DNA from 3 places in the Streptomyces sp. MB09-02B genome. Region 1 is predicted to be linked to each of the others. Evidence: riboswitches for the same ligand, from Rfam matches in the RefSeq annotation. Region 1 holds a riboswitch; each other region holds the start of a gene.
The links. A riboswitch is a leader RNA that binds a small molecule or an ion and turns the genes downstream of it on or off. The one in region 1 is predicted to bind thiamine pyrophosphate.

Region 2: it holds a riboswitch for thiamine pyrophosphate, as region 1 does, so the genes downstream of both, thiO (glycine oxidase ThiO) here and thiC (phosphomethylpyrimidine synthase ThiC) in region 1, are expected to answer to the same signal.
Region 3: it holds a riboswitch for thiamine pyrophosphate, as region 1 does, so the genes downstream of both, P1P70_RS25175 (thiamine ABC transporter substrate-binding protein) here and thiC (phosphomethylpyrimidine synthase ThiC) in region 1, are expected to answer to the same signal.

What each region holds. Positions count from the first base shown of each region.
Region 1 is NZ_JARGEE010000002.1:29,216-39,308, reverse strand. It holds gene P1P70_RS00665 (IclR family transcriptional regulator) at 633-1,358, shown strand; gene P1P70_RS00660 (SsgA family sporulation/cell division regulator) at 1,457-1,894, shown strand; gene P1P70_RS00655 (YibE/F family protein) at 1,924-3,402, opposite strand; TPP riboswitch at 3,474-3,630, shown strand; gene thiC (phosphomethylpyrimidine synthase ThiC) at 3,623-5,449, shown strand; gene P1P70_RS00645 (hypothetical protein) at 5,749-6,624, opposite strand; gene P1P70_RS00640 (metallophosphoesterase) at 6,808-7,887, opposite strand; gene P1P70_RS00635 (LacI family DNA-binding transcriptional regulator) at 8,104-9,216, opposite strand; gene hisC (histidinol-phosphate transaminase) at 9,652-10,093, shown strand, end outside.
Region 2 is NZ_JARGEE010000088.1:15,253-25,345, forward strand. It holds gene P1P70_RS15230 (NAD(P)/FAD-dependent oxidoreductase) at 1-669, shown strand, start outside; gene P1P70_RS15235 (hypothetical protein) at 713-1,687, opposite strand; gene metF (methylenetetrahydrofolate reductase [NAD(P)H]) at 1,744-2,667, opposite strand; gene thiE (thiamine phosphate synthase) at 2,820-3,464, opposite strand; gene P1P70_RS15250 (Rv2175c family DNA-binding protein) at 3,564-3,929, opposite strand; gene P1P70_RS15255 (FAD-dependent oxidoreductase) at 4,035-5,264, opposite strand; gene P1P70_RS15260 (hypothetical protein) at 5,345-5,704, opposite strand; TPP riboswitch at 5,757-5,868, shown strand; gene thiO (glycine oxidase ThiO) at 5,866-7,041, shown strand; gene thiS (sulfur carrier protein ThiS) at 7,071-7,271, shown strand; gene P1P70_RS15275 (thiazole synthase) at 7,276-8,070, shown strand; gene pknB (Stk1 family PASTA domain-containing Ser/Thr kinase) at 8,234-10,093, shown strand, end outside.
Region 3 is NZ_JARGEE010000195.1:3,364-13,456, reverse strand. It holds gene rpsB (30S ribosomal protein S2) at 121-1,044, shown strand; gene tsf (translation elongation factor Ts) at 1,204-2,040, shown strand; gene pyrH (UMP kinase) at 2,235-2,993, shown strand; gene frr (ribosome recycling factor) at 3,149-3,706, shown strand; gene P1P70_RS25190 (phosphatidate cytidylyltransferase) at 3,706-4,824, shown strand; gene P1P70_RS25185 (hypothetical protein) at 4,934-5,110, shown strand; gene rlmN (23S rRNA (adenine(2503)-C(2))-methyltransferase RlmN) at 5,161-6,267, shown strand; TPP riboswitch at 6,292-6,399, shown strand; gene P1P70_RS25175 (thiamine ABC transporter substrate-binding protein) at 6,482-7,585, shown strand; gene P1P70_RS25170 (iron ABC transporter permease) at 7,720-9,318, shown strand; gene P1P70_RS25165 (ABC transporter ATP-binding protein) at 9,318-10,093, shown strand, end outside.

The sequences.
Region 1 (10,093 bases):
TCTACGGGTGGTGACGGACGGCTAGAGTCCGGAAACTCGTCGCGGGCTCGATCCCCGCGGGCGGCGCATCTCCTCCCGTGTCCCCCGCACGGGCGGCCCTCCTCGCGCTCCGGGAGTGACCCTTGGCCACGGCTGACACCGCACCAGCAGAACCGCTCTCCCCGTCCGCCCGGCCGCGCTCCCGGTCGCCTCAGAGCGCGGTTCCTCCCACGCAGCCGGGCCCGCGGGCGACGCCTGTGACGACTGCCGAGCCGTCACGTGTCCGTGCCCCGGAGACGCATGGCCCAACGCCACCTCCGCGTACGACGCCCTCGACGGCCCTGGCTCCCCCTCTGCAGCCGCGTACCTCGCCGGGCGAGGAGAACGTGCGGCGGTCGGAGCCTCCTGCCGCCCGGCAGACTGGGCAGCGTCCGGCGGCCGCAGGATCGGCTCTGTCGCCGGTGCAGGGCCCGCCCTCGTCGACCTGTACCGAGGCCCAGCCGCCGGCACCACCGCTCCCGAAACAGGCGCAGACGACAGGACTCATCCGCTCGGTGCCTTCGCACGGGCCCGGGCCGGGGAGGGGGGCCCGCATCCCCTCTCCCGCCCCGGCGACCGTGTCGGAGCCGACTGCCGGCACCCTCATCGGCTCCGTGCAGCGGGCGATGCGGCTGCTGGAAGCCGTCGCCGAGCGGGAACACGGAGCGCCCGCCAAACAGTTGGCACGGGACGCCGGTCTCGCGCTGCCCACGGCGTACCACCTGCTGCGCACCCTGGTCCACGAGGGCTATCTGCGCCGGGAGAAGGGGCTGTTCTTCCTCGGCGAGGCGGCTGAGCGGCTGAGCAGCAGCGGAGCGCAGCAGAAACGTCGCAGCACAGTGGGTGAGGCACTGGCGCACTGGCGGGACGCCCTGGGTGTGCCCGTCTACTTCGCCATCTACCGGGACGGCGAGATCGAGGTCATGTGCGTCGCCGACAGCCCGACGACCCCGGCCGTCGAGGAATGGGCCGACTTCCGCGAGACGGGGCACGCCCACGCCATCGGACAGTGCCTGTTGTCCCAGTTGAGCGAGGAGGCCCGCCGCGACCACCTGGACCGCTATCCGGTGCAGTCGCTCACCCCGTACACCGTTCGTGACGAGGAGACGCTGCTACGGCGCCTCGGACGCCTCGGGCGTATGGAACCGGTGGTAGAGCAGCAGGAGTACGCCCTGGGGACGGTCTGTGCCGCGATTCCCCTCACCGTGGGGACGACTGCCGGGACCCTCGCCATCTCGCTGCCATCGCACCAGGCGGCCCGTCTGTTGCCGGTGGCCCATCAGTTGCAGACCGAGATCGGAAAGCTACTAGGGACACTCGCGATCTCTATCAGCATCTGAAAAATCACTCCTTGTGATCTCTCGTGTACTTTCAGCAAACTTCCAGGGGTGTCAGGCGGATGATTCCTGGCCAGTCGACGAACACGGCGGGGTAGGCGATGCGCGAGTCGGTACAGGCAGAGGTCATGATGAGCTTCCTCGTCTCGGAAGAGCTCTCCTTCCGCATTCCGGTGGAGCTGCGTTACGAGACCTGTGATCCCTACGCTGTGCGGCTGACCTTCCACCTGCCCGGAGATGCCCCGGTGACCTGGGCCTTCGGGCGGGAGCTGCTCATCGACGGGGTGGGGCGGCCGTGCGGGGACGGGGACGTCCACATCGCGCCCGCCGATCCGGAGACGTTCGGCGAGGTCCTGATCCGGCTGCAAGTGGGGAGCGACCAGGCGATGTTCCGGGTCGGCACAGCACCACTGGTGGCCTTCCTGGACCGCACCGACAAGCTCGTGCCGCTGGGGCAGGAGCGTTCCCTCGCCGACTTCGACGCACTGCTCGACGAGGCGCTGGACCGCATCCTGGCGGAGGAGCAGAGCGCGGGCTGAACGTTACGGCGCCGGGGTGCCGTAACGCTTCAGCGCTTGCGGCGGCGCCCTCTTCCGCCGCGCGCCGGAGCGGGCGCGGACGCCGCTTCGGCGCTGCTCGGACGGTCGGCAGAGACGACCAGGGCGGCCAGCGCGGTGGTCACCGGCACCGACGCCACCAGACCGATCGAGCCGACGAGCGTGCGCACGATCTCCTCCGCGACGAGCTCGCTGTTGGCGACCGTGCCGACACTGCTCTGCGCGATCGAGAAGAGCAGCAGCAGCGGCAGCGCGGCACCGGCATAGGCGAGAACGAGGGTGTTGACCACCGACGCGATGTGGTCCCGGCCGATCCGGATCCCCGCGCGGTACAGGTTCCGCCAGCCCATCGTCGGGTTGGCCTCGTGCAGTTCCCAGACCGCCGACGTCTGGGTGACCGTCACGTCGTCGAGCACGCCGAGCGAGCCGATGATGACGCCCGCGAGCAGCAGACCGCTCATGTCGATCGTCGGGTACAGCCCATGGATCAGACCGGTGTTGTCGTCCGTGTTGCCGGTCAGATAGGCCGAGCCGATGAACCCCGAGCCCAGCAGGCCGATCAGCAGGAGCGAGATCAGGGTGCCGATCACCGCCACGGAGGTCCGGGCCGAGAGCCCATGACACATGTAGAGGGCGATGAGCATGATGGCGCTCGCCCCGACCACTGCCACCACCAGCGGGTTCGAGCCCTGAAGGATGGCCGGCAGGATGAAGAGGGTCAGCACCAGGAAGCTGATCGCCAGCGCCACCAGCGCCATGAGGCCGCGCATCCGGCCCACGACCACGACGGAGAGCGCGAAGATCCCGGCGAGCAGCACCATCGGGAACTTCCGGTTCACATCGGTGACCGAGTACTGCAGGTCCTTGGGCGCGGCGGGTTCGTAGGCGACCACGACCTCCTGGCCCTCTTCCAACTGCCGTGACTGGTCCGGCTGGACGATCTCCGTGAAGGTACGGCCCTTGTCGTCGCCGGTGTCGACCCGGACTGTGGCCTTCTTGCACGTGCCGTTCGCCTGCTGTTGGGCGGACGAGCCCTCGGCGGTGGACGTGTCGCCGGTCGGGGTCTCGCCCGAGGCGTTCACCGATGAGCAGCTGACCTCTTCGACCTTGGTGACGGTGGCCTGCTGTGTCTGTCGGTCGAAGCCCACCCCTGTGCGTTCGTGCGCCGGGGCGCCGCCGGGCCAGAGCACGACGAGACCCACGACGACCGCGGTCGCGAAGGGGATCAGCACCGCCGCGATGACCTTGCGCAGGTGCTGCGAAACGGGCGCGGCGGGGCCGTGGCTGTGGCTGTGGGAATGGCCGTGGCCGCCGCCGGAGGACGGGCCTTGGTCGTGGCCGCCTCCGGAGCCGTGGCCGCCTCCGGAGCCGTGGCCGCCTCCGGAGCCGTATCCATGGCCACCGTCGGAGCCATGCCCATGGCCGTTTCCAGGGCCATGGCCGTGGGGCGGCTCGGGGGGCGGAGGCGGGGGCTGCTGCGTCGTGGTCACCGACCGATCATCGCAAGAACGAGCGATGCCCACTGTTCACCGCGCCACATCTGCCGCTAGCGTGGAGGCACCTTTGCACACGCGGGAGCTCGGAGCACCGGGCTGAGAGGGCGTTGACCTCCGCAGACGCGATGTTTCACGTGGAACATCGGCGGGCGGAAATTGCTGCGTCGACCGCTGAACCTGTTACCGGGTAATGCCGGCGTAGGGAGTAGGTCTCATGACCATCGAGGACACACGCACGCCTGCCTCCAGCCAGGGGGACGGGGCACCCGCCGCGTCCCAGGGCGAGAACAGCCAGGGTGAACAGTCCCTGGAGGCCGGGAAGTCCATCGGCTGGCACAAGGCGTACATCGAGGGCTCACGCCCCGATCTGCGCGTGCCGGTCCGCCAGGTGCACCTCACCAACGGACAGTCCGTCACCCTGTACGACACTTCTGGGCCGTACACCGATCCGACCGCGGAGACCGACGTCAGGCGGGGGCTGCTCCCCCTGCGCGAGAACTGGATCATCGCCAGGGGAGACACCGAGGAGTACGCGGGCCGTCCCGTCCGCCCCGAGGACGACGGGATCAAGCACACCTCGCCCCGAGGCGGACTGCGCAATCTCGACGCGGTGTTCCCTGGGCGGCCGCGCCAGCCGCGCCGGAGCCGTGACGGTCAGGCCGTGACCCAACTCGCGTACGCACGACGCGGGGAGATCACACCCGAGATGGAGTACGTGGCCGTCCGGGAGAACGTCTCGCCCGAGGTCGTCCGCGAGGAGATCGCCGCAGGCCGGGCCGTACTGCCCGCGAACGTCAATCACCCCGAGATCGAGCCGATGATCATCGGGAAGCGGTTCCTGGTGAAGGTCAACGCCAACATCGGAAACTCCGCGGTCACTTCCTCCATCGAGGAGGAGGTCGAGAAGATGACGTGGGCGACCCGCTGGGGCGCCGACACGGTCATGGACCTGTCCACCGGCCGGAACATCCACACCACCCGCGAATGGGTGCTGCGCAACTCCCCTGTCCCCATCGGCACGGTGCCGCTGTACCAGGCGCTCGAGAAGGTAGACGGCAAGGCCGAGGAACTCACCTGGGAGATCTACAAGGACACCGTCATCGAGCAGGCCGAACAAGGCGTCGACTACATGACGGTCCACGCGGGCGTGCGCCTCGCGTATGTGCCGCTCACCGCGAACCGCAAGACCGGCATCGTCTCGCGCGGTGGCTCGATCATGGCGGCCTGGTGCCTCGCCCACCACAAGGAGTCGTTCCTCTACGAGAACTTCGAGGAACTGTGCGAGATCCTCGCCGCCTACGACGTCACCTACTCCCTCGGCGACGGCCTTCGGCCCGGCTCCATCGCGGACGCCAACGACGAGGCGCAGTTCGCGGAGTTGCGCACGCTCGGGGAACTGAACCGGATCGCGAAGCGTTTCCACGTACAGACCATGATCGAGGGCCCGGGACATGTCCCGATGCACAAGATCAAGGAGAACATCGATCTGCAGCAGGAGATCTGCGATGAGGCTCCGTTCTATACGCTTGGCCCGCTGACGACGGACGTCGCACCGGCGTACGACCACATCACCTCCGGCATAGGTGCCGCGATGATCGCCTGGTGGGGCACGGCGATGCTCTGCTACGTCACGCCCAAGGAGCACTTGGGACTGCCCAATCGTGACGACGTGAAGACCGGCGTCATCACCTATAAGATCGCGGCCCATGCGGCGGACATCGCCAAGGGACACCCGGGTGCACAGGAGTGGGACGACGCGTTGTCGGACGCCCGCTTCGAGTTCCGCTGGGAGGATCAGTTCAACCTGGCCCTCGACCCCGACACGGCCCGCGAGTTCCACGACGAGACGCTCCCGGCCGAGCCGGCCAAGACGGCTCACTTCTGCTCCATGTGCGGACCGAAGTTCTGCTCGATGAAGATCTCCCAGGACATCCGTCGTGAGCACGGTGGTTCCCGGACCGAGATCGAGGCGGGCATGGCCCAGAAGTCCAAGGAGTTCGCGGAGGCGGGGAACCGGGTGTATCTGCCGATGGCGGACTGACGTCAGTCGCCTGCTCCCCTGAGGCACGGGGCTCAGGGGAGCACCGCCGCTCCGTCAGGCGCGCTGCGCCGTCGTCAGACGCTCAACCTGTTCGCGGCTTGGTCGCAGACGTCCGGTGGGCTCTCGATCTGCACGTCCCCCCAGAACTGTGTGAGCAGAGGCTAGTTCTGGTGCTCGGTGGCGCAGGCAGTGGGCCCTGGGCATCGGGAGACGTCCAAGGAGTTCGCGGAGGCGGGAGCGTCACGTACGGCCGGGAAGTGGGCTCGGGTGCGGCTCCCGCTGCCTGATCGCGGTCGTTGTCAGTCCGGCTGGTGCTCCGGGCCGCCGAAGTCCGGGCTGGAGAAGTCCGGGCTGCTGTAGCTGGGCCGGGAGCGGGCGCCGCCACTGTCCGGGCTGCTGCTGAAGCTCGGACGGTCGTAGCCGAGATGCGGCATACGGCTGGGTGGGGTCGGGCGGTCCGGCTCCAGCAGCAGCGCCGGACCCGGGTTCGCGAGGGCGTCGCGGAGGAACGGCAGGATGCCGCGTTCCAGGAGGGCCTCGCGCCAGGCTTCCCTGGCCCGGGTCAACTCCTCGTTCAGCTCGCTGCGCGCTTCGTCGTCGAGGAGCGCGGTGGCGTTGTTGCGCAGGGCGGTGAGCAGGAGGCCGACCGCGGCCACCAGGATCGCCGCCGCCGTGACCGCGCCGAAGACCCACCCCGTGGTGAGGAGGGTCTCGGCGATCGCCCGCTCGGGATCGAGCGCTTTCATGACGTATCCCACGAGCAGGAAGAGCACCGCCGCGGTTCCGGCGAGGACCGGAGCGAGCACCGCGGCGACGGCACCGGCGCCCGCACCCGCAGCCTCCGTGACCTCGCCCATGGTGGCAGCGAGCCCCACCGTGGAGCCGTCCGGCTCGCTGGAGCCGGACGTCGTCCCCTCTGCGGCGGGCGTGGCCGACGACGGGCTGCGGAATTCGTCGCGGACCTTGACGTAGTACTGGTATTCGGTGGCCGCGGCGGCTGTGATGATCGCCGAGGCGTTGAGGGCCATCGTGCGCAGCTGTTCGGTGTTGAGCCGCTGGAGACCGGCGGCGAATTCCGGGCGGTGTGGTGCGGAGCGCAGCGCCTCGCCGAGGATCCGCTCGTATTCCTGGCGGTCCTCACTGAGCAGGTGCTGCGGAACGCTGTTCATCTGCATCCCCCGATGCTCCGTAGGGCTTGTGGCTCGGCATGCTGACGAGCCGTCGGGCAGAAACGGAGGGGAGCCTGCTACGGATAAGCCGATGGTAGAGCGGTGACGGCAGGCGGTGACAGGGGGTTTGAAGAAATTGGCCCCTGGCCAGCGAAGTCTTCCGACGGTGGACGCCTGCCCGTTGACGGCTCAGGTAGGCAGTGGAAGTTCCTGGACCAGCAGCTTTCCGGCCATGGTCACGCCGCCGTCCATGGCGACGGCCAGACCGTCCGCATAGGTGTACGGTCCGTCGACCGAGGGGCCCGTGCCGTCCTCGCCCTCCTCCGAGCCGACCTCTCCCAGGAGGTAGGGAATCGGGCTGTGACCATGGACGATGCGGCTGCCGCCATACGTTTCGAGCAGCGAGCGCACGGCGTCGGCCCCGCCCTCGTCGCGGAAGGAGAAGCGACGGGTGAACTTGCGGAAGAGGTCCCAGACCTCGTCCGGGTCGTTGCGCGTGATCGTCTCGCGGACGGTGTCGTTGACCGCTTCGATGGAGTCGCCGTAGTCGCGGTAGGCGGTGGTGTCGGAGTGCACCAGGAGGTGGCCGTCGACCTCCTCCATGGCGTCCAGACGGGCCATCCACTGGAGGTGGTGGTCCTGGAGGCGGTCCATGTCGGTCTTCTGGCCGCCGTTGAGGAGCCAGGCGGCCTGGAAGGTGGCCGTGCCCGCGCCGGAGTTGACGGGGGTGTCGCCGAACCGCTTGGCGCCCAGCAGCAGCAGCTCGTGGTTGCCCATGAGGGCCTTGCAGTAGCCGCCGGCCGCGGCGGCCTCGGCGGACAGGCGCATCACGAGGTCGATGACGCCGATGCCGTCCGGGCCCCTGTCGGTGAAGTCGCCGAGGAACCAGAGCCGGGCGGTGCCCGCCGACCAGTTGCCCGCGGCGTCGACGAGGCCCTTCTCGCGGAGTGCGGCGAGGAGCTCGTCCAGGTAGCCGTGGACGTCCCCGACGACGAAGAGAGGGCTCGGCCGGGCGGAGGACGACTCGGCCGCCGTGGCCTCCGGGTCGATCACGACCTGGAGGGTGTCTCCCCGGTTGATCACCGGAAGGTCTCGCTGGGTCGGGGTGTAGCCCTCGGGGTAGCCCTCAGGATCCTCGGCGGGCCCGGTGGCTTCGCCGGGGTCCGCGGAGTGTCCGTACGGACCGGCCTCGTGGACGTACGCGGGCACGCGGAAATCGCGCACCGTCGGCGTCCGCACCTCGGGTCCCTGACCGGCCCCCTGAGTCATCGACCCCTCCACCACCATCGCCCGCATCTGCACCGCATCGGACTGCCTGGTCGCAGCGGCCCGCGCGGTGTGTGCGCCCATCATAGGAATGCGGATCGCGCCGTGTGATGACCCAGGGGTGGTGAAATGGCGCAGGGCCCCAGTTCACCGCGGTTTTCTCCCGAATTGGGCGGGGCTCTCCCCGCCCGATTCCCGTTCGGATCCTCAAGTGGGGCGTCAACCCGCTTCAGGTGATCGTGGCGGGCTGACCGTCCTGCGCGGTGGACGCCGCTCGGACGAGGTCCGCACGATCAACTCCGTCGGTATCACCTGCTCGACCGGTCGGTCCGATTCGACCCCTTCGATCGCGTCGATGAGGAGCTGGACCACAGCCGTGCCGATCCGACGCGGCTTCAGCGAGAGCGTGGTGATCGGCGGCTCGGTGGTTGCGTACACCGCCGACTCGCTGCAGCAGACGAGCAGCAGGTCGTCGGGGACGCGCAGACCGTAACGCCGGGCCGCGGCGAGCAGATCGGTGCCGTTCGGGTCGAAGAGGCCGTAGACCGCGTCCGGGCGGTCCGGCCGGGCCAGCAGTCGGTCCGCGGCGACGGCCCCGGCGCACGGATCGTGCGCAGGATAGGACTCGTAGACAGGATCCTGGCCCACGCGCTCGCACCAGCGCAGGTATGCGGTGGTGGAGAGGTGGGTGTACGTGTCCGTCGACGTACCGGTCAGGAGGCCGATCCGGCGGGCGCCCGCGTCGGCCAGGTGGTCGAGGATGCCGAGGACGGCGGCCTCGTGGTCGTTGTCGACCCATGCGGTGACCGGCAGCGAGCCCGCCGGTCGGCCGTCGGAGACCACCGGTAATCCCTGGCGGACCAGTTCGCTGACGACCGGGTCGTGGTCGGAGGGGTCGATGACCACGGTGCCGTCCAGGGCGACGTTCGACCACACGTCGTGCCGCGAGGTCGCGGGGAGGATGACCAGGGCGTAGCCCCGGGCCAGCGCGGCCGAGGTGGCGGCCCGCGCCATTTCCGCGAAGTACGCGAACTCGGTGAAGGTGAAAGGTTCATCCCCGTAAGTGGTCACGGTCAGGCCGATGAGGCCCGATTTGCCGGTTCTGAGAGTTCGGGCGGCCGCCGAGGGGCGGTAGCCAAGTCGGTCGGCGACCTCGCGTACATGGCGTCGGGTGGCGTCCGGGAGCCGGCCCTTGCCGTTGAGGGCGTCGGAAACGGTCGTGATGGAGACTCCGGCGGCGGCGGCCACGTCCCGGATGCCCGCCCGGCCTGACCGGCTGCCTCGGCGGGGAGTTTCCGCGCGGCTCACCTGGTGCTTCCCTGCTGCTGTCATGGCGAGCCGATAGTAGGGCTCATGCGGTGGGGTAGTGCGGACGCATATGCACCCGTTGACAGGCACGTTTCTGCAAGGTCAGGTGGGGGCAATTTCCTTGCAATGCAAGGGAGTTGAGCGATCCCATGTCAGGACGTGACTTGTCGACGCGCATGGGCCTGCCAAGTAGCTGATGTTTCGAAGAGGTCTCAACTCACCTGGACGGGTGATGCGCGCTACGGCGTGAGCCACCGGCGCGTGCGTCCATGCGTGACGCGCCCCCTGATTCGTACACCTTCGTGCGCTGATGCTCCTGGGGCGGGTGTGGCGGCGGAGGTACGGCGGAGGTGTGCACACGGTACGGACGCCGGTACGGACGTGGTTGTCCACAGGCCATTCGCAGGGGCGCCGAATCCTCATAAGGTGAGAAGCATTACGTCGACGAGGAGGACTGCGGTGAGTGAGACGAGCCCCAAGCTGCGAGCCGAGCTGGCGGGTATCCCCACCTACAAGCCCGGCAAGCCGGCCGCCGCGGGCGGCCCGGTGGCGTACAAGCTGTCCTCCAACGAGAACCCGTATCCGCCGCTGCCCGGCGTGTTCGAGAGCGTGACCGGGTCGGCCGCGTCCTTCAACCGGTACCCGGACATGGCGTGCACGGGGCTCATGAGCGAGCTCGCGGACCGGTTCGGAGTGCCGGTCACGGACCTCGCCACGGGCACCGGCTCGGTCGGTGTGGCCCAGCAGCTGCTGCAGGCCACCTCCGGGCCGGGCGACGAGGTGATCTACGCCTGGCGGTCGTTCGAGGCGTATCCGATCATCACGCAGATCAGTGGGGCCACGTCCGTGCAGGTGCCCTTGACACCGGGTGATGTGCACGACCTGGACGCGATGGCGGACG
Region 2 (10,093 bases), on a different contig from region 1:
GCGGGGGTCGCGCCCGAGGTGCTGGCCCGCCTGGCGCGCCGGTCGGTCGTACGCGGTGCCGGCGAGGTACCGGCCCAGCGCGGGGCGACGAGCCGGCTGACCGTGTTGCTGGCGCTGCGCGGGGGCCGTCCGCAGGGCGCGGCGCACCGGACGGTGGTGCACGCGGAGGATCGTGACGCGGAGCTGGACCTGCTCTTCGGTCCGTCGCACGGGATGGTCGCGCGACCCACGGCGACGGTGCTGCGGCCGGACGATCCGGGACTGGTGCCGGACGCCGACCACGAGGCGGTCACGGTCACCTGCGCGGTCCCCGCCGAACCCGACTGGAGCCGGGCGGAGTCGGAGGTCTACGAGCAGCAGGCCGAACGGCTCATCGACGCCGCCGAGCGTGCCGTACCCGACCTGCGGGAGCGTCTGCTGTGGAGCGAGGTGCGCACCCCGGCCGACATCGCGCGGGCGACCGGCGCGGAGGGCGGCGCGGTCCCGGCCCCCGCACTCGCCGCGGCGGACGGGCGCTGGCTGCACCCCTCCAACACCACCGCTCTGCCGGGCCTGTTCACCGTCGGCGGCTGGTCGCACCCGGGCGGCGGTCTTCCGCACGCCGGGATGTCGGGCGCCCTGGTGGCGGGACTGATCGTGGAGGGACCGGACTTCCGCGGCTCCCAGTGACGCTCACCGGAGCCGGAGCCGGAGCGGGGGCCGGGCAGGTGCTTCAGAAACGGTACTGCTGCTCGTCGTAGCCGTTCTGGCCGTTGCCGTTCTGGCCGTTACCGTTCCCGTTCCCGTTCCCGTTGCCCTGGTACGGGTACTGCTGGTCCGACGGGAGGTCCGAGCCGAAAGGGTCGTCGGTGTTGCGCTGCTGCGGGACCCAGACGCCGCCGGGCGGGGTCTCGCCGCCGTAGCCGCCGTTGCCGTACTGGTCCTGGCCGTAGCCCTGTTGCCCGTATCCCTGCTGCCCGTAGGACTGGTCGTACGAGGCCGTGGCGTCGTACGTCTGGGTGCCGATGTACGGGTCGGAGTAGGCGGCGTACTGCTGCTGCTGCGACGGGTCGTAACCGTACTGCTGCTGGTCGTAGCCGTAGTAGGCGAAGGCCTCGTCCTGCGCGGCCTGGTCGGCGGTCGCGTGCTGCTGGCCCGCGGCGCCCGCGTAGGCGTTGTCGTCGCCGCCGTAGACGCCGTAGGTGCTGGTGTCGTCCGGCATGGGCTCCGGGGAGTAGACGGGGGCCGACCCGGCCGCGGAGGGCGTGGACTGCGGGCGGACGAACACGTCGTCGTCGCGGTCGTCGAGCAGGTCGTCGCCCTGGGGGTACCGTCCGCCGGCGGTGGACTCAAGGTCCGTGACCTCCAGGCTCGGGTCCTGGCGGTCCGGTTCGCCGCGCCGCCGCTTCTTGACCGCCTTGGGCAACCGGTCGCCGTCCTCGCCCTCACCGGAGCGCGGGCGGACGGCCCAGCCGGCCTCGAAGCCGCGACGGAACGACAGCGTCACATAGGTCTGCCCGATCGCGAATCCGATCGCGCCCAGCGCGATGACGATCACGTTGGGGATCAGGACACCGAGGACGACACCGAGGAAACCGGCGAAGGCGAGCAGACGCCAGCGCAGGCGTGCCTTGTACTGCAGCAGCACCTCGCCCAGCAGCCACAACGCGACGACGCCGAACGCGATGTAGAGGACCGCCCAGCCCATGTACGCCCCTCTCCCTGTAGCCGCTACGCAGTGTGTCGTACGCGAGTGCGACCGGTCTAGGCCCGTGGTGGATGGTGCAGGCCCAGGTTCTCGTAGATTTCCAGAGTCGCAGTGGAGTTGTTCAGGGTGATGAAGTGAAGTCCGGGGACTCCCTCGTCCAGCAGCCTCGCGCAGAACTCCGTGGCGAACTCGATGCCAATGGAGCGTACAGCGGCCGGATCGTCTTTGGCTGTGACGATCCGCTCTTTCAGGGCGTTCGGGATGGCGGCGTTGCTGAGTTGCGGCAACCGTTCCAGCATCTTCACGCTGGTGACGGGCATGACCTCGGGAATCACGGGAGTCTCGCAGCCGGCGCTCGCGACCGCGTCCCTCAGACGCAGGTACGAGTCGGGGTGGAAGAACATCTGCGTGATCGCGTAGTCGGCGCCGGCCCGGCACTTGTCGACGAAGCGCGCCACGTCGCTGTCCCAGTCGGGGGAGCGCGGGTGCATCTCCGGGAAGGCCGCGACGCCCACGCAGAAGTCGCCCGACTCCTTGATGAGGTGGACGAGTTCGGCGGCGTAGGTCAGGCCCTGCGGGTGCGCGACCCACTCGGCCATGGGGTCGCCGGGCGGGTCGCCGCGGACGGCGAGGATGTTGCGGATCCCGGCGTCCGCGTACTGGCCGATGATGTTGCGCAGCTCGGCGATGGAGTGGCTGACCGCGGTGAGGTGCGCGACCGGCGTGAGCGTGGTGTCGGCGGCGATCTGCTCGGTCGCCTTCACGGTGCCGGCCCGGGTGGAGCCGCCCGCGCCGTACGTCACGGAGACGAAGCTGGGCGCGACCGCCTCGATCCTGCGGAGGGCGTTCCACAGGTTCCGCTCGCCCTTCGCCGTCTTGGGCGCCCAGAACTCGAAGGAGTAGGTGGTTTTGCCCGTGGCGAGCATGTCACGCACGGTCCGTGCGCGGTCCGTCCTGGTCGAAGCGGTTCCTAGGGCCATACGGGCAGGTTAGTCAGGTCAGGGCCGCCCCCCAACCAAACCAGGTGCTTTTGTCCCCTTTGTCGAGCTGCTGTCCACGCTTTGGACAGCCGTGGACCGACTTGGACAGCCCAGGCCCGCCGCAGAACGCGGGCTGTCGCGGGCGCGACCGGCTAGAGGGCGTGCAGCCGCTTGGTGAACTCCGCCGCGGCGGCTCCCGGGTCGTCGGCCTCCGTGATCGCCCGGACGACCACCACCCGCCGGGCTCCGGCGTCGACGACCTCGTCGAGGTTGCCGAGGTCGATGCCGCCGATGGCGAACCAGGGGCGGTCGGTGGCGAGGGCGGCGGTGTACCGGACGAGGTCCAGGCCGGGGGCGTGCCGGCCGGGCTTGGTGGGGGTGGGCCAGCAGGGGCCCGTGCAGAAGTAGTCCACGCCCTCCTGGACGGCCGCCGCGGCGGCCTCCTCCTCGGCGTGGGTGGAACGGCCGATGAGCACGTCCGGGCCGAGGAGGGCGCGGGCGGCGGGGACCGGGAGGTCGCCCTGGCCGAGGTGCAGCACGTCCGCGCCGATGGCGTGGGCGACGTCCGCGCGGTCGTTGACGGCGAGCAGCTTGCCGTGCCGGCGGCAGGCGTCCGCGAAGACCTGGAGGTGCTCCAGCTCCTCGGCGGCCTCCATGCCCTTGTCGCGGAGCTGCACGATGTCCACGCCGCCGCCGAGGACCGCGTCCAGGAACCGCGGGAGGTCGCCCTGGCGCCTGCGGGCGTCCGTGCAGAGGTAGAGCCGGGCGTCGGCGAGCTGTGCGGCGGCGTCGGGCATGGGTGCGTCCCCCGTTGGCGTGAGTGATCGGTGCGGCGTACGGGGACGCGGCCCTCGCGGGCCCCGGCCCCCGTACGCCGTACGAGCGGGTGGTTCCGGTCAGACGGCGAGCGCCTGGGCGCGGCGCTTCACCTCCGTGCCGCGATTCTCGCTCAGGGCCTGGGCCGGTGTCCCGGGCAGGCTGGGGTCCGGAGTGAAGAGCCACTCCAGCATCTCTTCGTCGGTGAAGCCGTCGTCCCTCAGCAGGGTCAGGGTGCCGGTCAGGCCCTTGACCACCTTGTCTCCGTCGATGAAGGCGGCGGGGACGTGCAGCGCGCGGTTCTCACCACGGCGTACGGCGATGAGCTGGCCTTCCTTCACCAGCTGCCGCACGCGGGTCACCTCGACGTCCAGCATCTCTGCGATGTCGGGGAGGGTCAGCCACGCGGGGACGAGAGCATCGATCTTTGCGTCAATCTCGGTCACGTCTCCAAGACTGCCATCTGGGACTGACAGTGGGTAGCCGAGCCGCCTCCGGCGGGGCGACGAAAGGTGCGTGGCGCGCCGGACGGCGGGAGAACACGCTCCGGCCTACGCCTTCGCCGCCTTCAGCGGCCTCGCCGCATCCTCCAGCAGCAGCGGGTCCATCGGTGTGCCCGCCTCGATCAGGCGGCGGCCCTGGGCCAGGTCCCGGGGGCGGCCCACCGCCAGCAGGGCGACCAGCCGGGTCTCGCGCAGCCAGCACACCGACCAGGCGGCGCCGGTCGGGTCGCCGCGCCGGACCATGGTGTCGGCCGAGGCGTGGTCCCCGGCGTACTGGACGAACCGGCCGAACTGCTCGGACCAGAAGTAGGGCACGGGGTCGTAGGGCTCTGGGGTCTCACCGACGATGTTCGCGGCGACCGTGCGGGGGCCCTGGAGGGCGTTGTCCCAGTGGTGCACGAGGAGGCGCCGACCGTACCTGCCCGAGGGGAAGGAGGCGCAGTCACCGACGGCGTAGACGTCCGGTGCGGACGTGCGCAGATGGTCGTCGGCCACCACCTCCCCCTGGGCGCCGAGCTCGATGCCGGAGTCCGTCAGCCAGGCCGTGGCGGGGCGCGCGCCGATGCCGACGACGACCGCGCCGGCCGGGATCCGGGTGCCGTCGTCCAGGACCACCGTCCCGGGCTCGACGCGCTCCACGCGCGCGTGGGTGCGCAGCGTGGTGCCGCTGTCGGCGTACCAGGCGGTCATCGGGGCGGCCACCTCCGCCGGGAGCGCGCCCGCGAGTGGGCGGTCGGCCGCCTCGACGACCGTCACCGCGCAGCCCGCCTCACGGGCGGCCGTGGCGAACTCGGCGCCGATCCAGCCCGCGCCCACGACCACGATGTCGTGCTGCCGTGCCAGCACGGGCCGCAGCCGCTCGGCGTCGTCCAGGGTCCGCAGCAGATGCACCCCGGGCACCCCTTCGGCGCCCGGCAGCCGGATCGGTTCCGCGCCGGTCGCGACGACGAGGACGTCGTACGGGACGGGGCCGACGGGCGTGTCCAGTTCGTGGTCGGCGGGGCGCAGGCCGGTGACCTCGCGGCCCAGCCGGAGGTCGATGCCGAGCGCCTCGAAGTCGACGTCGAAGGCGGAGCCCTCGGCGTTGCCGAGCAGGACGGCCTTGGAGAGGGGAGGGCGGTCGTAGGGCTGGTGCGGCTCGGCGCCGAGCAGGATCACGTCGCCGGTGAAGCCCTGTTCCCGCAGGGCGACCGCCGTCTGCACGCCCGCCATGCCCGCGCCCACGACGACCACGCGCCGCGCCGGTGATCCGCCCCTCAGCTGCGTCTGCTCGCTCACCCGATCACCATAGACAACTGATATTCGGTCAGTCAGGGGGTGGGCGATCAGGTCGTCCGGAAGGGGGCGGGCGGTGGCGCTCAGCGGGCGCGGTCCGCGGGCTCGTCGACCTGCTCCACCACGCTCGTACCGCTGCCGGGCCGCGACTCCCACTCCCAGGTCTCCTCCAGCCGGACCCGCCCGTCGGGCAGTTCGACGACGAGGGACACACAGTGCCCGGAGGCGGTGGTGCCGTCGGTCTTCAACTGCACGTAGCGGAAGTCCAGGCGGTCCCCCGCGCGCGTGCCCACGAGCCGGCCGCGCACGACGTCGCCGCCCGCGTAGTCCGCCCAGATCTCGCCGTCCTCCTCGTGGTACGTGAACCGGGTGCGGGTGCCCACCTGACCTGGGGCCTGGTCGGCGACGGGGGCGAGGACGAGACCTTCGAGCGAGCGGGCCATGGGCACGGGCTCCCTTACTGAGGCGATCGGCGGGGGCTAGGGTGGGCCACCGTAGAGCACTCGCGGGAGCCCGGACGCACCGGGCTGAGAGGGAGGCTGGCGGCCTCCGACCGTACGAACCTGATCCGGGTCATGCCGGCGAAGGGAGGGGCTGGACGCCCATGTCGCGTACGCACACGTCAGACGTCCTCGTCGTGGGGGGCGGGATCATCGGCCTCGTCACGGCGTGGCGGTCCGCGCAGCGCGGGTTCGCCACGGCCGTGGTCGATCCCGAGCCGGGCGGCGGGGCCGCGCGGGTGGCGGCCGGGATGCTCGCCGCCGTGACCGAACTGCACTACGGCGAGGAGACGCTGCTCGGGCTCAACCTGGAGTCCGCGCGCCGCTACCCGGACTTCGCGGCCGAGTTGACGGAGGCCACCGGCCTCGACCTCGGCTACCGCCGCTCCGGCACCCTCGCCGTCGCGCTCGACGCCGACGACCGCGCCCATCTGCGCGAACTGCACGCCCTGCAACGCCGGTCGGGCCTCGACTCGGAGTGGCTGAGCGGGCGGGAGTGCCGTCGCCTGGAACCCATGCTCGCGCCGGGCGTGCGCGGCGGACTGCGGGTCGACGGGGACCACCAGGTCGACCCGAGGCGGCTCTCGGCGGCCCTGGTCGCGGCCTGCGAACGCGCCGGGGTGGTGTTCCACCGGGCCTGGGCCGAGGAGCTGTCGGTGGCCCGGGACCGGGCCACCGGGATCCGGACCGGCGACGGCGACCGGCTGAGTGCCGGACACACCGTCCTCGCCGCGGGCAGCCTCAGCGGGCGGCTCGCGGGGGTGCCGGTCGACGTGCGGCCGCCGGTGCGGCCGGTGAAGGGGCAGGTGCTGCGGCTGACCGTGCCGAAGCCGTACGCGCCCTTCCTGACCCGTACCGTGCGGGCCGTGGTGCGCGGCAGCCAGGTCTATCTGGTGCCGCGCGAGAACGGCGAACTCGTCGTCGGCGCGACCAGCGAGGAACAGGGCTGGGACACGACGGTCACCGCGGGCGGGGTGTACGAACTGCTGCGGGACGCCCACGAACTCGTCCCAGGGATCACCGAACTGCCGCTCACCGAGACCCGTGCGGGACTGCGCCCCGCCTCCCCCGACAACGCCCCGCTCCTCGGCCCGAGCGGACTGGACGGCCTGCTCCTGGCGACCGGCCACTACCGCAACGGGGTGCTTCTCACGCCGGTCACCGGCGACGTCATGGCCGAGGTGCTGACCACTGGTGAACTGCCGGCGGAGGCACGCGACTTCACCCCCCTGCGGTTCCGCGCCGGCGCGGCCCGCGAACTCCTGGAGCAGCCCGTATGAGCACCAGCCGTATGAGCACCACCGGGACCCTGACCGTGTCCGTCAACGGGGAGCCGCGGCAGGTCGCCCCCGGCACGGCCCTCGACGCGATCGTGCGGACGCTCACGCCGTCCGTCTCCGGTGTCGCCGCCGCCCTCAACGAAACCGTCGTCCCGCGCGCGCGGTGGACGACCACCGCCCTCGCCGAGGGGGACCGTGTCGAGGTCCTCACCGCCGTCCAAGGAGGCTGATCCCATGGCAGACGACCCCTTCGTCCTCGGCGGCACGACCTACGCGTCCCGCCTGATCATGGGCACCGGCGGCGCGAGCGGCCTGGACGTCCTGGAGCGCGCGCTGGTGGCCTCCGGCACGGAGCTGACCACGGTCGCGATGCGCCGGGTCGACGCCGGCACGCACGGCTCGGTCCTGTCCGTGCTCGAACGGCTCGGCATCCGCGTGCTGCCCAACACTGCCGGTTGCTTCACGGCGGGCGAGGCCGTGCTGACGGCCCGCCTCGCGCGCGAGGCGCTCGGTACGTCCCTGGTCAAGCTGGAGGTCATCGCCGACGAGCGCACCCTGCTGCCCGACCCGATCGAACTGCTCGACGCCGCCGAGACGCTCGTCGACGACGGTTTCACGGTGCTGCCGTACACGAACGACGACCCCGTGCTGGCGCGCAAGCTCCAGGACGTGGGCTGTGCCGCGATCATGCCGCTCGGCTCCCCCATCGGCTCCGGGCTCGGCATCCGCAACCCGCACAACTTCCAGCTGATCGTCGAGCACGCGCGCGTGCCCGTGATCCTGGACGCGGGTGCCGGGACGGCGTCGGACGTCGCGCTCGCGATGGAGTTGGGGTGCGCCGGTGTCATGCTCGCCTCCGCCGTGACCCGGGCGCAGGAGCCGGTCCTGATGGCCGAGGGCATGCGGCACGCGGTGGAGGCCGGACGGCTGGCGTACCGGGCGGGCCGCATCCCCCGCCGTCACTTCGCCGAGGCGTCCTCGCCCGGCGAGGGGCTGGCGCGGCTGGATCCGGAGCGCCCGGCGTTCTGAGGCGGAGCTCACGCCTCCCCGCCCGTCACTAGAACAGCCGAACGAGTTCGGCCGGAGACCCGCTCGTCACAGCCCTCCGGACTCGGTCACAGGTCTGCTGCAGTACGTCTCGCGGGCCACGGGGCCGATGGGCTTGTCGGCGTCGGCTCGTACACTCACCTGCGTGGACACGACCCTTCAGGACCCGCTGGTCGGCCAGGTGCTCGACGGCCGGTATCGAGTCGAGGCGCGGATCGCGGTCGGCGGGATGGCCACGGTCTACCGGACCGTGGACACCCGCCTCGACCGCGTGCTCGCGCTCAAGGTGATGCATCCGACGCTGGCCGCGGACCGGACGTTCGTCGAGCGGTTCATCCGGGAGGCGAAGTCGGTGGCCCGGCTCTCCCACCCGAACGTGGTGGGGGTCTACGACCAGGGCACCGACGGCTCGTACGTCTACCTCGCGATGGAGTACGTCGCCGGCTGCACCCTGCGTGACGTGCTGCGGGAGCGCGGGGCACTGCAGCCCCGCGCCGCGCTGGACATCCTGGAGCCGGTGCTCGCCGCGCTGGGCGCCGCGCACCGCGCCGGGTTCGTGCACCGGGACATGAAGCCGGAGAACGTGCTGATAGGGGACGACGGCCGGGTGAAGGTCGCCGACTTCGGGCTCGTCCGGGCCGTGGACACCGTCACCAGCACCACCGGCGCCGTCCTCGGCACCGTCTCCTACCTCGCCCCCGAGCAGCTGGAGCACGGCACGACCGACACCCGCGTCGACGTGTACGCGTGCGGCGTGATGCTCTACGAGATGCTCACCGGGGGCAAGCCGCACGCCGGCGACTCCCCCGCGCAGGTGCTCTACCACGCGCTCCACGACGATGTGCCGCCGCCGTCGGCCGCGGTGCCGGGGCTGCCCTACGCGCTGGACGCACTGGTCGCCTCGGCGACCGCCCGCGATCCGGAGCTGCGGCCGTACGACGCCGTGGCACTGCTCGCGCAGACCCTGGAGGCACAAGCGGGGCTGAGCGCCGAGCAGTTGGACGCCGTGCCGCCACAGGCGATAGCCGACGGCCACGACAGCACGGAGGACCGGACGAGCGTGATCCCGCGCTCCCTGTCCGTGTCGCGGTCGGTGGGGCTGGATCCCGACGAGCGGTTGCACCGCACGAGCCGGTTCGATTCGCCTCCGCCGCCGCCCCGGCGCACCCGTGCCTCCGCCGCGCCCCGGCGCGGGCTGTGGGCGGTCGTCGTCGCCGTGGTGCTCGTCCTGGGGGTGGGCGGGGGTGTCTGGTACATCAACTCGGGCCAGTTCACGCAGGTCCCGGCCGTGTTGCAGCAGAGCGAGGCGGACGCCACGAGACGGCTGGAGGGCGCCGGGCTGGCCGTCGACGTCAGGCAGGCGTTCAGTGACACCGTCGAGCGCGGCAGGGTGATCGGCACCGATCCGGCGCCCGGCGAGCGGATCCGGGACAACGACACCGTGACGGTGACGATCTCCAAGGGTCCGCAGACCGTGAGGGTGCCGGATCTGAAGGGCACCCCGCTGGCCGAGGCGAAGACTCAGCTGAAGGACGACGGACTCGAACCGGGCGTGGTGACACGGGAGTTCAGCGACGAGGTCGTCCGGGGCCAGGTGATCGGCACCCAGCCGGGCGCGGGCACCGAGATCTCGTCCGGCGCGGCGGTCAGGATCGTGGTCAGCCGGGGCGCCCCGGTGGACGTGCCCGAGGTGTCGGGTGCGTCGGTCGCGGACGCCAGAGCCCAGCTGGAGGAGGCGGGGCTGAAGGTGAAGATCGCCCCCGGGCGGGTCAACTCCGAGTTCGACAAGGGGCTCGTGGCCGAGCAGTCTCCGGGCGTCGGCAAACAGGTCGGCCAGGGCGACACCGTCACCCTGACGCTCTCCAAGGGGCCCGTGATGGTGGAGGTCCCGGACGTCGTGGGCGACAGCGTCGACGACGCGACCCGGCAGCTGAAGGACGCCGGTTTCGAGGTCGAGGAGGACCGGGGCATCCTCGGGCTCTTCGGCGACGAGGTCAGGAGCCAG
Region 3 (10,093 bases), on a different contig from region 1:
TTCGTCGGACGGTCCGTATCAGCGCCCCTCGGTCCTTAGTGGCAACGGCGCATCGCGGGCGTCAGGCGCGGGAGCCGTCCGGTTCTCGCGGCACAACCGAGAAATTCAAGGAGAACGGCCATGGCCGTCGTCACGATGCGGGAGCTGCTGGAGAGCGGCGTCCACTTCGGTCACCAGACCCGTCGCTGGAACCCGAAGATGAAGCGCTTCATCTTCACCGAGCGCAACGGCATCTACATCATCGACCTGCTCCAGTCGCTGTCGTACATCGACCGCGCCTACGAGTTCGTCAAGGAGACCGTCGCCCACGGCGGCACGGTCATGTTCGTCGGCACGAAGAAGCAGGCGCAGGAGGCGATCGCCGAGCAGGCGACCCGCGTCGGCATGCCCTACGTCAACCAGCGCTGGCTGGGCGGCATGCTCACCAACTTCTCGACCGTCTACAAGCGTCTGCAGCGCCTCAAGGAGCTCGAGCAGATCGACTTCGAGGACGTCGCGGCGTCGGGTCTGACCAAGAAGGAGCTTCTCGTGCTCTCGCGCGAGAAGGCCAAGCTGGAGAAGACCCTCGGCGGTATCCGCGAGATGCAGAAGGTGCCCAGCGCCGTCTGGATCGTGGACACCAAGAAGGAGCACATCGCGGTCGGCGAGGCCCGGAAGCTCAACATCCCGGTCGTCGCCATCCTCGACACCAACTGCGACCCCGACGAGGTCGACTACAAGATCCCCGGCAACGACGACGCGATCCGCTCCGTCACGCTGCTCACCCGTGTGATCGCGGACGCGGTCGCCGAGGGTCTCATCTCCCGCTCCCGTGTCGCCACCGAGGGCAAGGGCGACAAGGCCGCGGGCGAGCCGCTGGCCGCCTGGGAGCGCGACCTGCTCGAGGGCGAGAAGAAGGCCGACGAGGCGCCTGCCGCCGCTGAGGCTCCGGCTGCCGCCGAGGCCCCCGCTGAGGCTCCGGCCGAGGCCGCTGCCGAGGCTCCCGCCGCCGAGGAGGCTCCGGCCGCTGCCGAGGCTCCGGCCGCGGACGCCGAGCAGGCCTGACCTTCACGGTCGTAGAGCTGTCGGGATGACGGCGGGTGGCGTCGAGCACGCCACCCGCCGTTCACCCACAGCCCGTAGATCTTCGGCGGGCGCCCGCCCAACGAGCGGCGGCGGACGCCGACTTCGAGACTTCGAACTCCGAGAAGAGATTCACAGATCATGGCGAACTACACCGCCGCGGACGTCAAGAAGCTCCGTGAGCTCACCGGCGCCGGCATGATGGACTGCAAGAAGGCCCTGGACGAGGCCGACGGCAGCGTGGACAAGGCCGTCGAGGCCCTGCGCATCAAGGGCCAGAAGGGCGTCGCCAAGCGCGAGGGCCGCTCCGCCGAGAACGGCGCCGTGGTCTCCCTCATCGCCGACGACAACACCTCCGGTGTCCTCGTCGAGCTGAAGTGCGAGACGGACTTCGTCGCCAAGGGCGAGAAGTTCCAGGCCGCCGCCAACGCGATCGCCGAGCACGTCGCCGCGACCTCCCCGGCCGACCTGGAGGCCCTGCTCGCCTCCGAGATCGAGGCCGGCAAGACCGTCCAGGCGTACGTCGACGAGGCCAACGCCAACCTCGGCGAGAAGATCGTCCTCGACCGCTTCGCGCAGTACGCCGACGGTTTCGTCTTCTCCTACATGCACCGCACCATGCCCGACCTGCCCCCGCAGATCGGTGTCCTGGTCGAGCTGGACAAGGCCGACGCCGACGTGGCCAAGGGCATCGCCCAGCACATCGCCGCCTTCGCGCCGAAGTACCTGGCCAAGGAGGACGTGCCGGCCGAGGTCGTCGAGTCCGAGCGCCGCGTCGCCGAGGAGACCACCCGCGCCGAGGGCAAGCCCGAGGCCGCCCTGCCGAAGATCGTCGAGGGTCGCCTCAACGGCTTCTTCAAGGACGCCACGCTGCTCGGCCAGCCCTACGCGCTGGACAACAAGAAGTCCGTCCAGAAGGTCCTGGACGAGGCCGGTGTCACCCTGAAGCGCTTCACGCGCATCAAGGTCGGCATCTGAGTCCGTTACGCGACCAGCCCCCGGCCCCGATAGGGTCGAGTGCAGTCGTTCGCGTACGCCGCCCCGTGCGCGCGTGACGCGATACGGACGACAGCAGATCTGACGAGGAGGCCATTGCCGCGCATGGGATGCGAACACCACCCCACCGGCAATGGCCTTCTTCGTATGTGCGACACGTGAAGAGGCGAGATCCCATGACCACCAAGCCCCAGAAGAGCGACGACGGCAAACTGAGCGGCCGGTTCCTGCTGAAGCTGTCCGGAGAGGCGTTCTCCGGGGGCGGTGGCCTCGGCGTCGACCCCGACGTGGTGCACGCGATCGCCCGGGAGATCGCGGCCGTCGTACGCGACGGCGCGGAGATCGCCGTCGTCATCGGCGGCGGCAACTTCTTCCGCGGCGCCGAACTCCAGCAGCGCGGCATGGACCGGGCCCGCTCCGACTACATGGGCATGCTCGGCACGGTCATGAACTGCCTCGCCCTCCAGGACTTCCTGGAGAAGGAGGGCATCGACAGCCGCGTCCAGACCGCCATCACGATGGGCCAGGTCGCCGAGCCGTACATCCCGCTGCGCGCCGTGCGCCACCTGGAGAAGGGCCGTGTGGTCATCTTCGGCGCCGGTATGGGCATGCCCTACTTCTCCACCGACACCACCGCCGCGCAGCGCGCCCTGGAGATCGACGCCGAGGCCCTGCTGATGGGCAAGAACGGCGTGGACGGGGTCTACGACTCCGACCCCAAGACCAACCCGGACGCGGTCAAGTTCGACTCCCTCGGCTACGGCGAGGTCATCACCCGCGAGTTGAAGGTCGCCGACGCCACCGCGATCACGCTCTGCCGTGACAACAAGCTCCCGATCCTCGTGTTCGAGCTTCTCAAGGAGGGCAATATCGCGCGGGCCGTCAAGGGTGAGAAGATCGGCACTCTCGTGGGTGATCAGGGAAGCCGGGCCTGACCGGGTCCTTCCCCTGCCCGGGGGACGGAGCCTGACCGGGGGATGGACAATGTCCTGCCGGTCGGGAACCGTGCAGGAACAAGACGCGACGCAGCCGGCCGCCGACCAGACCAAGTACAGCTGCCGGGCCTACTCAAGACACGCAGGAGCAAGTGGTGATCGAAGAGACCCTCCTCGAGGCCGAGGAGAAGATGGAGAAGGCCGTCGTGGTCGCCAAGGACGACTTCGCCGCGATTCGCACCGGTCGTGCGCACCCGGCGATGTTCAACAAGATCGTGGCTGACTACTACGGCGCGCTGACGCCGATCAACCAGCTCGCCTCGTTCTCGGTGCCGGAGCCGCGCATGGCCGTGGTGACCCCGTTCGACAAGACCGCCCTGCGCAACATCGAGCAGGCGATCCGCGACTCCGACCTCGGCGTCAACCCGAGCAACGACGGCAACATCATCCGGGTGGTGTTCCCCGAGCTGACCGAGGAGCGCCGCCGCGACTACATCAAGGTCGCCAAGAGCAAGGCGGAGGACTCCAAGGTGTCCATCCGCTCGGTCCGCCGCAAGGCCAAGGACGCGATCGACAAGCTCGTCAAGGACGGCGAGGTCGGCGAGGACGAGGGCCGCCGTGCGGAGAAGGAGCTCGACGACACCACCGCGAAGTACGTCGCCCAGGTGGACGAGCTGCTCAAGCACAAGGAAGCGGAGCTCCTCGAGGTCTGATGAACGACTCTTCCTGGGGGGCGCCGCCACAAGCCGGGTACTGGGCGCCGACCGACCGGGGACCTGTCCAGGGGCATGCCCCGGCGGGTCCCACGTACGATGCGCCTGAGGCCCAGCAGACTCGCCCCATGCCCATCGTGCCCGATGTACCCGCGCATGGCGGGAACCAGGACGACGACCGGGGGGCCGCTCGGCAGGCCGGTCCCCCGTTCCGTGACGAGACGCCGTCGGCGCAGCCCCACGGGGCGGCGCCGCAGAAGCCGGAGCCCATGCCCGACGCCCCAGAGCCCGCCCCGCAGAAGAAGAGTGCGGGCCGCGACCTGGGCGCGGCCATAGGTGTCGGTGTCGGGCTCGGTGTGGTCATCGTCGCCTCGCTGTTCATCGTCAAGGCGGCCTTCGTCGGCGTGATAGCGGTCGCCGTGGTGGTGGGGCTGTGGGAGCTCACCTCGCGCCTGACGGAACGCAAGGGCATCAAGGCGCCCCTCGTGCCGCTCGCCGTCGGCGGGGCGGCCATGGTCGTCGCCGGGTACGTCCGCGGGCCCGAGGGTGCGTGGGTGGCCATGGCGCTCACCGCGCTCGCCGTCCTCGTCTGGCGGATGACCGAACCGCCGGAGAACTACCTCAAGGACGTCACGGCGGGGGTCTTCGCGGCCTTCTACGTGCCGTTCCTGGCCACGTTCGTCGCGCTCATGCTCGCCGCCGACGACGGGCCGCAGCGGGTCCTGGTGTTCCTGCTGCTGACCGTCGTCAGCGACACGGGCGCGTACGCCGTCGGCTGGCGGTTCGGCACGCACAAGCTCGCGCCGCGCATCAGCCCCGGCAAGACCCGTGAGGGGCTGCTCGGCGCCATCGCCTTCGCCATGGTCGCGGGTGCGCTGCTCATGCAGTTCGTCATCGACGACGGCGCCTGGTGGCAGGGCCTGCTCCTCGGCCTCGCCGTCGCGGCCAGCGCCACGCTCGGCGACCTCGGCGAGTCCATGATCAAGCGGGACCTAGGCATCAAGGACATGGGCACGCTCCTGCCGGGCCACGGCGGCATCATGGACCGCCTGGACTCCCTCCTCCCGACGGCCCCGGTGGTCTGGCTCCTGCTGGTGCTGTTCGTGGGCTCGGGCTGACCGGTCGGTCGCGCCTGCTGAGACGAGTGGGCCCCCATCCTGTTCTTCAGGGCCGGGGGCCCATTGTCATGCCCTCTCGGGAACGAGGAGGTCGTTAGAATTCGCGTTCATGGGGAGAGCGCGGATAGGGGACGACGGCAGATACCACGGCGATCTACCGTGCCGATGGTGCGAGACGCTCATCGACCAGGCGGGACGGCGCAAGCCGCGGCTGTACTGCCGTATGTCCCATCGCTGGAAGAACTACGGCGCGTGGGTCGTGGGTGTGGTCGGCGGGATCTTCTGAACGGTGACCGGCCCGGGTCATACGAATTGATCTGCGACACTGGGAGGGTTATGCCGAAGCCCGGAGAACTCACATTCGTCGCCCCCCGCGGAGCCAAGAAGCCGCCGCGGCATCTTGCTGATCTTTCGCCTGCCGAGCGGAAGGAGGCTGTTGCCGCGATCGGGGAGAAGCCGTTTCGTGCCAAGCAGCTGTCCCAGCACTACTTCGCGCGGTACGCGCACGACCCGGAGCAGTGGACCGACATCCCCGCGGGTGCGCGGACGAAGCTGCGGGAAGCGCTGCTTCCGGAGCTGATGACCGTCGTACGGCATCTGTCGACCGACCAGGAGACCACGCGGAAGACGCTGTGGCGGTTGTTCGACGGGACGCTCGTCGAGTCCGTGCTGATGCGGTACCCGGACCGGGTCACCATGTGCATCAGCTCGCAGGCCGGGTGCGGGATGAACTGTCCGTTCTGTGCGACCGGGCAGGCCGGGCTGGACCGTAATCTGTCCACCGCCGAGATCGTCCATCAGATCGTCGACGGGATGCGGGCGCTCAGGGACGGTGAGATCCCCGGGGGGCCCGCGCGGCTGTCCAACATCGTCTTCATGGGGATGGGCGAGCCGCTCGCCAACTACAACCGGGTCGTCGGGGCCATCCGCCGGCTCACCGATCCGGAGCCGGACGGGCTGGGGCTGTCGCAGCGCGGGATCACCGTGTCGACGGTCGGGCTGGTGCCCGCCATCCACCGGTTCTCCGACGAGGGCTTCAAGTGCCGCCTAGCCATCTCCCTGCATGCCCCGGACGACGAGCTGCGTGACACGCTCGTGCCGGTGAACACGCGGTGGAAGGTGCGCGAGGTGCTGGACGCCGGGTGGGAGTACGCGGCCAAGTCGGGGCGTCGGCTGTCCATCGAGTACGCGCTGATCCGGGACATCAACGACCAGGCCTGGCGCGGTGACCGGCTGGGCCGGCTGCTCCGGGGCAAGCCGGTGCACGTGAACCTGATTCCGCTGAACCCGACCCCGGGCTCCAAGTGGACCGCCTCCCGGCCCGAGGACGAGAAGGCGTTCGTCGAGGCCATCGCCGCCCATGGTGTGCCGGTGACCGTCCGGGACACCCGGGGGCAGGAGATCGACGGGGCGTGCGGTCAGCTCGCGGCGACCGAGAGGTAGTCTGAGACCCGTACGTACATATCCATATTCCGACAGGGGAGCGCCACAGCGCTGAGAGTGCGGCATCCGGGCCGCAGACCCTCTGAACCTCGCCCAGGTCATTCTGGGTAGGAAGTTCGGTCATCACTCAAGCTGTTGCGCCCTGCCCGGGAGCCCTCGAAGCGACGAGGGTCCCGGGCGGGGCCGCGTCTCTTCCTGGTCACTTCCAGGAGGAATGAATCCAGTGGGCATCACCATCACCAGGAGAGCGACGGTTCTCGCCGTCGGCCTCGGGCTCGTCACCCTGTCCGCGTGCGGTTCGTCGGCGGACGACGCCGGCTCCGGCGGGTCCGGTGGCTCCAGGACCGTCACCCTCGTCAGCCACGGCTCCTTCGCCTACTCCAAGGACGTGCTGAAGACGTTCGAGAAGGAGTCCGGGTACAAGGTCAAGGTGCTGAAGAGCGGCGACGCGGGCCAGGCCGTCAACCAGGCGATCCTGACCAAGGACAACCCGCAGGGCGACGTCTTCTTCGGCGTCGACAACACGCTGCTCTCGCGCGCGCTCGACAACGGCCTCTTCCAGCCGTACGCGGCGAAGGGGCTCGACAAGGTCGGCGCCGAGTACCAGTTGGACAAGGACGAGCACCGGGTCACGCCCATCGACTCCGGTGACATCTGCGTCAACTACGACAAGGCGTACTTCGAGAAGAACAAGATCGAGCCGCCGAAGACCTTCGACGATCTGATCAAGCGCGAGTACAAGGACCTCCTCGTCACCGAGAACGCCTCCACCTCCTCGCCGGGGCTCGGCTTCGTCCTCGGTACGGCCGCGAAGTACGGCGACGGTGGATGGGAGGGCTACTGGGAGAAGCTCAAGGCCAACGGTGTGAAGGTCGTCGACGGCTGGGAGCAGGCGTACTACCAGGAGTTCTCCGGGTCGACGGACGGCAAGAAGGCCGGGGGCGACCGGCCGCTCGTCGTGTCGTACGCCTCCTCGCCGCCCGCCGAGGTCGTCTACGCGGACCCGCGCCCGAAGACCGCGCCGACCGGGGTCGCGGAGGGCACCTGCTTCCGGCAGATCGAGTTCGCGGGGCTGTTGAGCAACGCGAAGAACGCCGAGGGCGGCAAGGCGCTGATCGACTTCCTGATCTCGAAGCGGTTCCAGGAGGACATGCCGCTCAACATGTTCGTGTACCCGGTGGTCGAGGGGGCGTCCGTGCCCGCCGAGTTCACCGAGTACGGGCCTGCGGCGAAGGACCCCGAGACCATGGCACCGGAGAAGATCGCCGAGAACCGTGACCAGTGGGTCAAGTCGTGGACCTCGCTCGTACTGAAGTGACCGAGGCGGCCGACGAGGTCGAGCCGGGCGAGGGCGCCGAGCCGGCCGACTCGGCCGAGTTCGGGGCGGCCGCGCCTCGTCGGACTCGCCGACCGGGTTCCGGTCGGTCGGGGGGCGCGGCCCGGCTCGGCCTCATGGCGCTGCCCGTCGCGTTCTTCGGGGTCTTCTTCGCCTACCCGGTCGCCGCGATCGTCGTCCGAGGGCTGAAGGCGGACGGCACCTGGCACCTCGGGCGGATCGGGGAGGTGCTGGGGGACGCCGGGATCCGGCACGTGCTGTGGTTCACCACCTGGCAGGCGCTCGTCTCGACCGCGCTCACGCTGGTGATCGCGCTCCCCGGCGCATACGTGTTCGCGCGCTTCGATTTCAGGGGCAAGGAGATTCTGCGGGCGGTCGTGACCGTGCCGTTCGTCCTGCCGACCGTGGTCGTCGGAACGGCGTTCCTGGCACTGGTCGGACGCGGTGGGCTCTTCGACGAACTGTGGGGCGTACGGCTGGACACGACGGTCTGGGCGATTCTCCTCGCCCATGTGTTCTTCAACTACGCGGTCGTCGTACGGACCGTCGGCGGTCTCTGGGCACAGCTCGATCCCCGGCAGGAGGAGGCCGCGCGGATGCTCGGCGCGTCCCCGCTCGCGGCCTGGCGCAAGGTGACCCTCCCGGCACTCGCGCCCGCCGTGGCCGCCGCCGCGCTGATGGTCTTCCTCTTCACCTTCACCTCGTTCGGGGTGGTGCAGATCCTCGGCGGGCCGACCTTCTCCACGCTCGAAGTGGAGATCTACCGGCAGACCTCGGAGATCTTCGACCTGTCCACCGCCGCCGTACTGACGCTGGTGCAGTTCGTCGCGGTCGGGCTGATCCTCGCCGTGCACGCGTGGACCGTACGGCGGCGGGAGACCGCGCTGCGCCTGGTGGACGCCTCGCTCACGGCCCGACGACCGCGCGGGGCCGGGCAGTGGGCACTGTTGGGCACCGTCCTCGTGACCGTCGTCGTGCTGATCCTGCTGCCGTTGGGCGTGCTGGTGGAGCGGTCGCTCGACGCGGCTGGCTTCGGCTACTACAAGGCGCTGACCAGTGACGAGAGCGGGATCTTCCTGGTCCCTCCGATCGAGGCGGTCGGGAACTCGCTCCGCTACGCGGCCGCCGCGACCGTCATCGCCCTGCTCGTCGGCGGACTCGCCGCCGCCGCGCTCACCCGGCGGGCGGGCCGGCTCGTCCGGGGCTTCGACGCGCTGCTGATGCTGCCGCTCGGGGTGTCCGCGGTGACCGTCGGCTTCGGGTTCCTGATCGCGCTGGACGAGCCGCCGCTGGACCTGCGGTCGTCCTGGATCCTGGTACCGCTCGCCCAGGCACTGGTCGGCGTCCCCTTCGTCGTACGCACCATGCTGCCCGTGCTCCGCGCGGTGGACGAACGGCTGCGGGAGGCGGCGGCCGTGCTCGGGGCGTCGCCGTGGCGGGTGTGGCGCGAGGTCGATCTGCCCATGGTGCGACGGGCGCTGCTGGTCGCGGCCGGGTTCGCCTTCGCCGTGTCGCTCGGCGAGTTCGGGGCGACCGTGTTCATCGCGCGCGCCGACAATCCGACGCTGCCGGTCGCCGTGGCCCGGCTGCTCGGGCGGCCCGGCGAGCTCAACTACGGCCAGGCGATGGCCCTTTCGACCATTCTGATGGTGGTGTGCGCGGTGGCCCTGCTGGTGCTGGAACGCCTCCGTACCGATCGCACGGGGGAGTTCTGATGTTGCTCAGGCTTGAGGCCGCGACCGTGCGTTTCGACGGTCGGCCTGTGCTCGACGGGGTCGATCTGATGGTCGCCGAGCACGAGATCGTGTGCGTGCTGGGGCCCAGCGGCAGCGGCAAATCGACCTTGCTGCGGGTGGTCGCCGGGCTCCAACCCCTCGACGACGGACGGGTGTCGCTCGACGGGCGGGACCAGCGAGGCGTGCCCGCCCACAAGCGCGGTGTCGGGCTGATGTTCCAGGACCACCAGCTCTTCCCCCAGCGGGACGTGGCCGGCAACGTCGCCTTCGGGCCCCGTATGCACGGCGCGTCGAAGGACGAACGCGCCGTACGGGTGAGGGAGTTGCTGGAGCTGGTCGGACTGCCGGGGGCCGCACGCCGGCACGTCGGGGAGTTGTCCGGCGGTGAGCAGCAGCGGGTGGCCCTGGCCCGGGCCCTCGCCCCGCGCCCCCGGCTGCTGATGCTCGATGAGCCCCTCGGCCAGCTGGACCGGTCGCTGCGGGAGCGTCTGGTCGTCGAACTCCGGGAGCTGTTCGGGGAGTTGGGGACGACCGTTCTGGCGGTCACGCACGACCAGGGGGAGGCGTTCGCGCTGGCCGACCGGGTCGTGGTGATGCGGGACGGGCGGATCGCCCAGTCCGGGACGCCCCTTGAGGTGTGGCGGCGGCCGGTGGACGAGTTCGTGGCCCGGTTCCTCGGCTTCGACAACGTGGTCGACGCTACGGTGACGGGGCAGGCGGCGGACACGGTGTGGGGCAGGGTGCCGGTCCCGGA